Regions from separate parts of the Ferdinandcohnia sp. FSL W7-1320 genome, predicted to be linked through region 1. Evidence: a T-box and tRNA genes for the amino acid it is inferred to sense, from the RefSeq annotation. Region 1 holds a T-box; the other holds one or more tRNA genes.
The links. The T-box of region 1 lies ahead of argS (arginine--tRNA ligase). A T-box ahead of a tRNA ligase gene usually reads a tRNA of that ligase, here a tRNA-Arg.

Region 1 (4,219 bases):
AACTGTCCAATCTCCAGTTCGGATATGCTCTGTTTCAGGCAAAAATGTTGGCATCTTTCCACTATCGATTTCGTTTTGTCTTTGCTGTCTCTTTTCTACAAGTTGTTTCCTTCTTTCTCCAAAGTTCCTCTCTAGTTTTTCAATGAAGTTCAATGCCTGGGGTGTCAAAATTTCTTCATACTGCTCATTCATCTTTCCCATGATCTGAATTCCTGAGGTTTGTGTCGTCATTTTGTCCCTAACACCTTCCTTAAATTGTTATAATACAGATTATTAAATACAGAAGTATTATATAACAGACTTTTTGAAATTGGAACATTTTTCTGTATTTTTTTATATAACAATTAAAAAATAGTAATTCTGTACTATAACAATATAAAAAAAGAAAGCCTTGTTAACAGATTTCACTCTGAAAACAAAGCTATTTTGGTTATTTCTCATTCTTTTCAAATTCGTTTGTATACGTAATCCTTTCAAGCATTGTTGGGTGTCCATATCTAAACATCTTCACTAGGAATGGTGGATTCACTTGACTTAGACCAGCCTTTGATAATTCCTGGAAGGACGAAACTGCTGCCTTGTTATCCTCCGTCATTTCAAGAGCGTACAAATCAGCTGACTTTTCCTGGTGTCTTGAAACAGCATTTGAAACTGGGTCTGAAACAAAACTTAAAACAGAGATTAACAATAGAAACACTGGAAGAACGGCAATATCTTTTACACTTGTTATCTTAAACAGTTGACCCCATTTTCTTACCATATAAGACATAAGCTTACTAATCATAAAGAGTCCAACTAAGGTTAATAGCAAATAACCAGCAATTCCAATATAAATATGTTTCATTACGTAATGCCCCATCTCATGGGCCATAATAAATAATATTTCATCTTCACTTAGACGTTGAAGTGTTGTATCCCAAAGCACAATTCGCGAATTAGACCCTATTCCGGTTACATATGCATTAAGAGCATTTGTTTTTTCGGACATATTCACTTCAAATACATGGTCTGCAGGAATTTCCGCACGATCTGCCATCTCCAGAATCTTTGTTTCTAACTCTTTATTGGTTAATGGAAAAAAATCGTTGTAAAGTGGGTCTATAATAACTGGTTGTACAAACATGAGAAACATGGAGAATGGGATTGATAGAAGCCATGCATGGAACCACCATCTTTTCTCATTTCTTCGAATCAACCAAAACAAGACGCCCACAATTACAATCATTAACGCGTAATTCACCCAAAAATCAATTAATAGGTCCTTCATCCAGCTTTGAGTGGTCTGTACAGTAATATTATATGTTTTTGAAACATTGTAGCTAATCCATGATAGTGGAAATGATAATACTTCAACCAACAAGGAAAGCCAAAATAAATAAATCGCTGTTTGTAGGATTGAAAACTTTGCTGATACTTTTGACCAATCACGGAATTTTGCTGAAATCCCAATCACGAGAACAAGTATATAAATCATCCATTCAAACGGTACTGACAGGAAAAACAAAAGGTTTCTAATTTGTGAATACTCTTCACTTAGTAAAAGCTCACGATTATTCATAAATGTTTGTGGGTCCGCTGGACTTCCTTTCAGCTGCGCAGGTATGTCCGTATTTGCTCCAAAAAATAAATACCACGCTATAAATAAACCAAAGATGAGATAAATTCCAAGTGACCATCCAATTACTTTTTTCACTATGCTGTCCCCCTTTATGTACAACCCTCTTACTAGTATTTTAGTTAAAAGTAGGGCCAGATAGAACAATGACTTTCCTCATATCTTCATTTTTGACAATATAAGCGTATAAAAAACTCATTGATTTCTAATCCATAATTAGTTATCATGAATGAAATATAATCGAAATTCTGTGATGAAGAGAGTAGTCCTGATGTAACCGATAGCGAGTTGGGGATGGTGGAAGCCCAATGGTGAAATCAAGATGAACCGCACTTCTGAGAAGCCCACCTGAAACTTTTATAGTGTAGTTCAAAAAGAAGGATGAAAAGGACGAAGTAATTTGATCTGTCATTTTCACCGAATCTTTTGAACATCCTTTAGTAGGGTGTGCCGGGGGAACCCGTTACTTACTAAGTTAGGTTCATCGTGAACAATTTGAGTGGTACCGCGGGTAAATCTCGTCTCTTTTAAGAGACGGGATTTTTTTATACTTTTAAAGGAGGTTAGATAATGAATGTTATACAAATGTATGCCGAAGCGTTATCAAAGCAACTACAAGCTGTTTTATCATTTGAAGAAGTAATAAAACTTATTGAAAAACCAAAATTTCAGGAACAAGGTGATTTAGCATTTCCTTGTTTTGCACTTGCAAAGCACTTGCGAAAATCACCCGCTGTTATTGCACAGGAAATGGCACCTTTAATTCAAGACTCCCTTTTTGAAAAGGTTGTTGCAGAAGGGCCATATGTAAACTGTTTTCTAAACAAACAGGAAATAAGCAAATATATTCTTCAAACCATTCTTGCCAAAGAGTCTAATTACGGAAGCCACAGCTTTGGTCAAGGAGCGACAATAACCATTGATTTTTCCTCACCAAATATCGCAAAGCCTTTTTCAATGGGGCATTTGCGTTCAACTGTTATCGGAAATTCGCTTGCCAAGATTGTCGAGAAATGTGGCTATCAGCCGCTCCGGATTAATCATCTTGGAGATTGGGGTACACAATTTGGAAAACTCATTGTAGCTTATAAACTTTGGGGGAATGATGAGGCCGTTAGAAAAAACCCGATAACGGAGTTGCTACAGCTTTATGTTCGTTTCCACGATGAAGCCCAGACAAATCCTCAACTTGAGGCTGAAGCAAGAATGTGGTTCAAATTGCTTGAAGAAGGAAACGAAGAAGCCTTAAACCTATGGCGTTGGTTTAGAGAGGAATCATTAAAGGAGTTTTCACGTATTTATTCCCTGCTAGATGTAGAATTCGATTCCTTTAATGGAGAAGCCTTTTATAATGACAAAATGGAGACTACTGTTGAATTGCTAAATAAGAAAAATCTTTTGACACCGTCACAAGGGGCAGAGGTAGTTGATTTATCTGAACAAAATCTACCACCTTGTTTAATAAAAAAATCTGACGGTGCAACCCTTTATGCCACCAGAGATGTAACAGCAGCCATCTATCGTCAAGATAACTACCATTTTGCTAAAGCAATCTATGTAGTAGGACATGAGCAAAGCTTGCATTTTAAACAAATCTTTCTAGTACTTGAAAAAATGGGTTATCAGTGGGCAAACGATATGGTCCATGTTCCATTTGGCTTCATCCTCAAAGATGGAAAGAAAATGTCGACTCGAAAAGGAAAAATAGTTCTGTTAGAAAATGTTATGAAGGAAGCAATCGAGCTCGCAAAGCAAAACATTGAACAGAAAAACCCCAGTCTCGATAACAAAGATGAAATTTCGAAAATGGTCGGTTTGGGTGCAATCATTTTCCATGACTTAAAGAATGAACGACTTAACAATATTGAATTCTCACTAGAGGAAATGCTTAAATTTGAAGGAACTACAGGACCTTATGTTCAATATACTCACGCAAGAGGCTGCTCTATTTTAAGAAAGGCGAAGGTTTCAGGAGAAATAACAAATGGACTTTCCGATTCGCAAAGCTGGTCAGTTGTGAAGCTTCTGATGGATTTCCCGGCAACCATCCAAAGAAGTATGCAGCAGTATGAGCCTTCAGTAATTGCAAAATATGTAATAGAGCTCTCTCAAGAATTCAATAAGTATTATAGTCATGTAAAGGTTCTTCATGTGGATGAAGAAATGAACGATCGGATTGCATTGGTACGTTCTGTTACCATCGTACTGAAAGAAGGGTTACGATTGCTAGGAGTAAAAGCTCCAGAAGAAATGTAGTTAGCCCAGGACCTTGTGTCCCGGGCTCTTATTCTGGATGATACTGATATTTTTTCAAATCTATAATGCCGTTAATAACCTCTATCCCTTCATCCTGTAGGTAAATGGCTTGAGCAGCACGTGTTTCCTCATCTGCAATTGCAATTTCACCCTTGGAGTTGATAACCCGGAACCAAGGAAGGTTATATTTCTTACTCATCGAATGAAGGATTCTCACAACCTGCCTAGCGCCTCTTGGACTTCCAGCGAGTTTTGAAATCTGTCCGTAAGTCATAACTTGTCCAGGTGGAATTTGCGTAATGATTCTAATAACATTTTCCGTAAATGGTTTCATTTTAACTTTGTCCT
Region 2 (4,219 bases), 2.8 Mb from region 1:
TTCTTTATGGATAATCCCATACTCCACTTCGTTTCCGTCAATTTCGATAACCGGAATCATGATTTGATATTTTTCAAGAAGTTCATCATCTTTATAAATATCAACCTCATTGAGTTCTAATGGAAATTCCTCACTTAATTCCTCGATAACCCGCCTCGCTTTTGTACAAAGGGAGCAATTATCTTTTGAATACATGGTGACTTGAATGCGTCTCAACTGTTACACTTCCAATCTACTTGCTGTATCTTTTTCGCTTCGATGAAGATGGTATATTTAATTGATCACGGTATTTTGCAATTGTTCTTCTGGACACAAGAATACCATGCTCCTCCTTAAGTATACTGACAATATCCTGGTCTGACAAAGGCTTTTGTTTATTTTCCTCATCAATCAACTCTTTTAAAACGTTCTTAACCTGAGTTGATGACGTGTCGGTTGAACCCGTTGTCTGGATGTTGCGACTAAAGAAATATTTCATTTCGAAGATACCAAATGGAGTTTGCACAAATTTATCTTTTACTGCACGGCTTACAGTTGATTCATGAATGTCTAAACTTTGTGCAACATCACTCATTATAAGCGGTTTTAGATGAGCTGGTCCTTTTAGAAAAAAGTCCAGTTGGCGATTGATGATTTCGTTCATGACATTTTGTAAGGTGAGTTTTCTCTGCTCCAAACTTCTCATAATCCATTGGCACTGGTCCACTTTTTCTTGAAGATAGGATTTAGTTTTTGAATCTTTTTCTTGTATGAAATGTTGGTAATACTGAAGATTCAACGAAACCTTTGGTAAATATGAATCGTGCATGTTCATGATGACAGCACCATTTTCAACTTGAATATCAAAGTCAGGAACAATATATTGTGCTTCTCCTCCATGAAAAGCTGCACCTGGTCTCGGCTGAAGAGTTTGGATAAAGTCAAAAATCTGTTGAATATCAAAGAGCTTTACATCAAGTTGCTTTGCGATTTCCTTCCAGGACTTTTCTGCGAATTCTTCAAAATAGTCCTGAATAATTGTTTCAGCAAGACTATTCCGCTTTGGCAATTTCCTGAGTTGTAGAAGTAGGCATTCCTGTAAGGACCTTGCCCCTACCCCAATCGGATCTAGACTTTGAATATAGTGAATTGCACTTTCGATGGTTTCTGTATCGGTATTAAGGTCCTTTGCAATCTCCTCCTCCGGAAAATACAGATAACCGTTGCTATCCAAAAGTTGAATTATATACTCCATCGTTCGCTTTTTTTCGGTGTTCACTTTCATATATGAAAGTTGTGTAAGCAAATGTTCATAAAGGGTTGTTTCTTTTTTTCCAATATAGTCAATCGGATTTGTATAGGATTCATTTTTGACCTTTGATTTCATTACTCTATTAAAATCCGTTTGTTTTACTTCTATTAGGGGATTTTCTAATGTTTGCTCTTCTAGAAATTTAGTCAGATCCAAAGAAGAGTATTGTAAAAGAGTTATAGCTTGAGTTAGCTCCTTTGTCATGACTAGCTTTAATGATTGCTGTTGAAAAAGTCCAGTTTGCATATTCACTCTCGTTTTCCCCCTTCCCCTGAGTTGTATTAAAATGGAAGCGTTTACTTTTCTTATTGTAATGAACAACCTCATTTTATCGAAGAGGTTCTATCGCTAATTTTAGCTTACTTCTATGGTATCGAAAAAGTTAAATTTTAGCACGCATTTTTATGCATTTTTTGAAAGAATCTACTTTAAAGAGGTGATTTGAATTGAAAAAAAATGAGATTATGTATACCGGCCCGGTGACGGGGACTTTGGATGAAGCAAAAAAAGCGAAAAACAACGAAGAGTTCGCAACTGAATTTGATCCCATTCAAACAATGTGGGCTGTGAACCCAGTTGACGAGGATGTGTACGAAGGAACATTAGGGTATAAGGATAATTAGCGATTTGGAGATGGAACTTTGGCGACGTGATGGGCGGGGGATATCTATGCCAACGTAGTCTGATTGTTTGCTGAAGAGGGTATGATTCGCGTTTACATTACCTTTTAGGTTGATTTCTGACTTGTAAGGGTACGATTAGCACGTTTGTGTTCCCTTTTGGCTCGATTTCCGGCTCGTAAGGGTACGATTCATGCGTTTGTGTCCCCCCTCAACTATTTTACGAAAAAAGGTACCAATACCATAATACGCAAAAAGGACCAGATTTTACTCTGGTCCTTTCTTCATTAGCGCCCTCGGCAGGATTCGAACCCACGATAAGAGAACCGGAATCTCTTGTGCTATCCACTACACTACGAGGGCATGTCTGAATAGAAACTGCACTCATCATTATAGGCTAGAACGCATTTGATTGCAAGATGTATGTTTTAAAACACTCCGATTCGGTTATGATGGTATACGTATGAAATTTAGTTTTTTTCACATCGATAAAGGTATGTCATAAATGTTTGTAGAATAAGATAAGTTAGTAAAGCGAATTGTTTGACCTTTACTGACCTTAATTGTATGATGGAAATACATAGTAGTAAAGTTTTTAATTTGTTTTGAAGGAGGAAGTTAAATGAATTTAATCCCTACAGTTATTGAGCAAACAAACCGTGGAGAACGCGCCTATGATATTTACTCACGTTTATTAAAAGACCGTATTATCATGCTTGGAAGTGCCATTGATGATAATGTGGCTAACTCAATTGTGTCTCAGTTATTGTTCTTAGCAGCTGAGGATCCTGAAAAAGATATTTCTTTATACATTAACAGCCCTGGTGGTTCGATTACAGCTGGTATGGCTATTTATGACACAATGCAGTTCATTAAGCCAAAGGTTTCTACAATCTGTATTGGTATGGCTGCTTCTATGGGTGCTTTCTTACTTGCTGCTGGTGAAAAAGGCAAGCGTTTTGCGCTTCCTAACAGTGAAGTTATGATTCACCAACCACTTGGTGGAGCACAAGGGCAAGCAACTGAAATCGAAATTGCGGCTAAGCGTATCTTATTCCTACGCGATAAGCTAAACAAAATTTTAGCTGAGCGTACTGGTCAACCACTAGAAATTATTGAAAAAGACACTGACCGCGATAACTTCATGACTGCTGAAAAAGCAATGGAATACGGATTAATCGACAAGGTTATGTTCCCACAAGACAATAAATAAGAAATAATAAAAATCCTCTCACATCTAATCGTGAGAGGATTTTTTTATGCTTCTTTTTGAACAAATTCAGTTAATGCTTCAACCGCTGCTTCTTCATCATTTCCATCAGCAATTAATGTAACTGTTGTACCGCTGCCAACTGCTAAGCTCATTAGACCCATGATACTTTTTGCATTTACCTTTTTTCCATCTTTCTCTAAAAAGATATCTGCAGAAAATTTATTTGCTTCCTGAACAAACATCGCTGCAGGACGTGCTTGTAACCCCGTTCTTAAAGCAACCTCAACTTGTCTTTCCACCATTCGTTTCTTCCTCCTCAAATTTTTCTGTACATTCTTAAGTTGTGTTTTTTTTTAGTATTTCCTATTAATACGTAGGTTGAGCTCTAAAGGTTTCATATTTTATTTAAAAATGATAACGCTTTATTTTTCTCCAAGTGAGCAATGTGCTCACTTTATAGATTGGCCCGCTCGTAGCTTATCAGCAATTTCATCGATTTTTCGAAGTCGGTGATTAATGCCCGACTTACTAATCTGGCCTGATGTTACCATTTCGCCTAACTCTTTAAGTGTGACATCCTGATAGGCGACGCGAAGCTCCGCAATTTCTCTTAATTTATCGGGTAGAATGCCTAGTCCGACTGTTTCTTCAATGTATCGAATGTTTTCCACCTGACGAATCGATGCCCCAATAGTTTTATTAAGGTTAGCTGTTTCACAATTGACGAGGCGGTTCACCGAATTTCTCATGTCACGGACAATTCGAACATCCTCGAAACGAAGCAATGCCTGATGCGCACCAATGACATTTAGGAACTCTGTGATTTTTTCTGCTTCTTTTAAGTAGGTGATGAAACCTTTTTTTCGTTCTAACGTTTTAGCGTTGAGATCAAAAACGTTCATCAATTCACAAAGTGAGTCATTGTGTTCTTTATATAATGAAAAAATCTCAAGATGGTACGAGGATGTTTCTGGGTTATTAACAGAGCCACCTGCTAAAAAAGCTCCGCGTAAATAGGAGCGTTTGCAGCACTTCTTCGCTACTAATTCCGAAGAAATTTCCTGCCTTAATGAAAAGCCTTCAAAAATCTTCAAG

Region 2: it has a tRNA-Arg gene. The T-box ahead of argS (arginine--tRNA ligase) is inferred to sense a tRNA for this amino acid. The anticodon was not compared.

Annotation. Positions count from the first base shown of each region.
Region 1 covers NZ_JBBPAM010000001.1:3,921,313-3,925,531, forward strand. The annotation lists gene aceB (malate synthase A) at 1-231, opposite strand, end outside; gene NST91_RS19310 (M48 family metallopeptidase) at 431-1,693, opposite strand; T-box leader at 1,857-2,144, shown strand; gene argS (arginine--tRNA ligase) at 2,186-3,871, shown strand; gene NST91_RS19320 (MGMT family protein) at 3,900-4,205, opposite strand.
Region 2 covers NZ_JBBPAM010000001.1:1,089,769-1,093,987, reverse strand. The annotation lists gene NST91_RS05610 (glutaredoxin family protein) at 1-207, opposite strand, end outside; gene rpoN (RNA polymerase factor sigma-54) at 233-1,537, opposite strand; gene NST91_RS05600 (hypothetical protein) at 1,738-1,914, shown strand; tRNA gene NST91_RS05595 (tRNA-Arg) at 2,203-2,274, opposite strand; gene clpP (ATP-dependent Clp endopeptidase proteolytic subunit ClpP) at 2,534-3,124, shown strand; gene NST91_RS05585 (HPr family phosphocarrier protein) at 3,169-3,426, opposite strand; gene whiA (DNA-binding protein WhiA) at 3,574-4,219, opposite strand, start outside.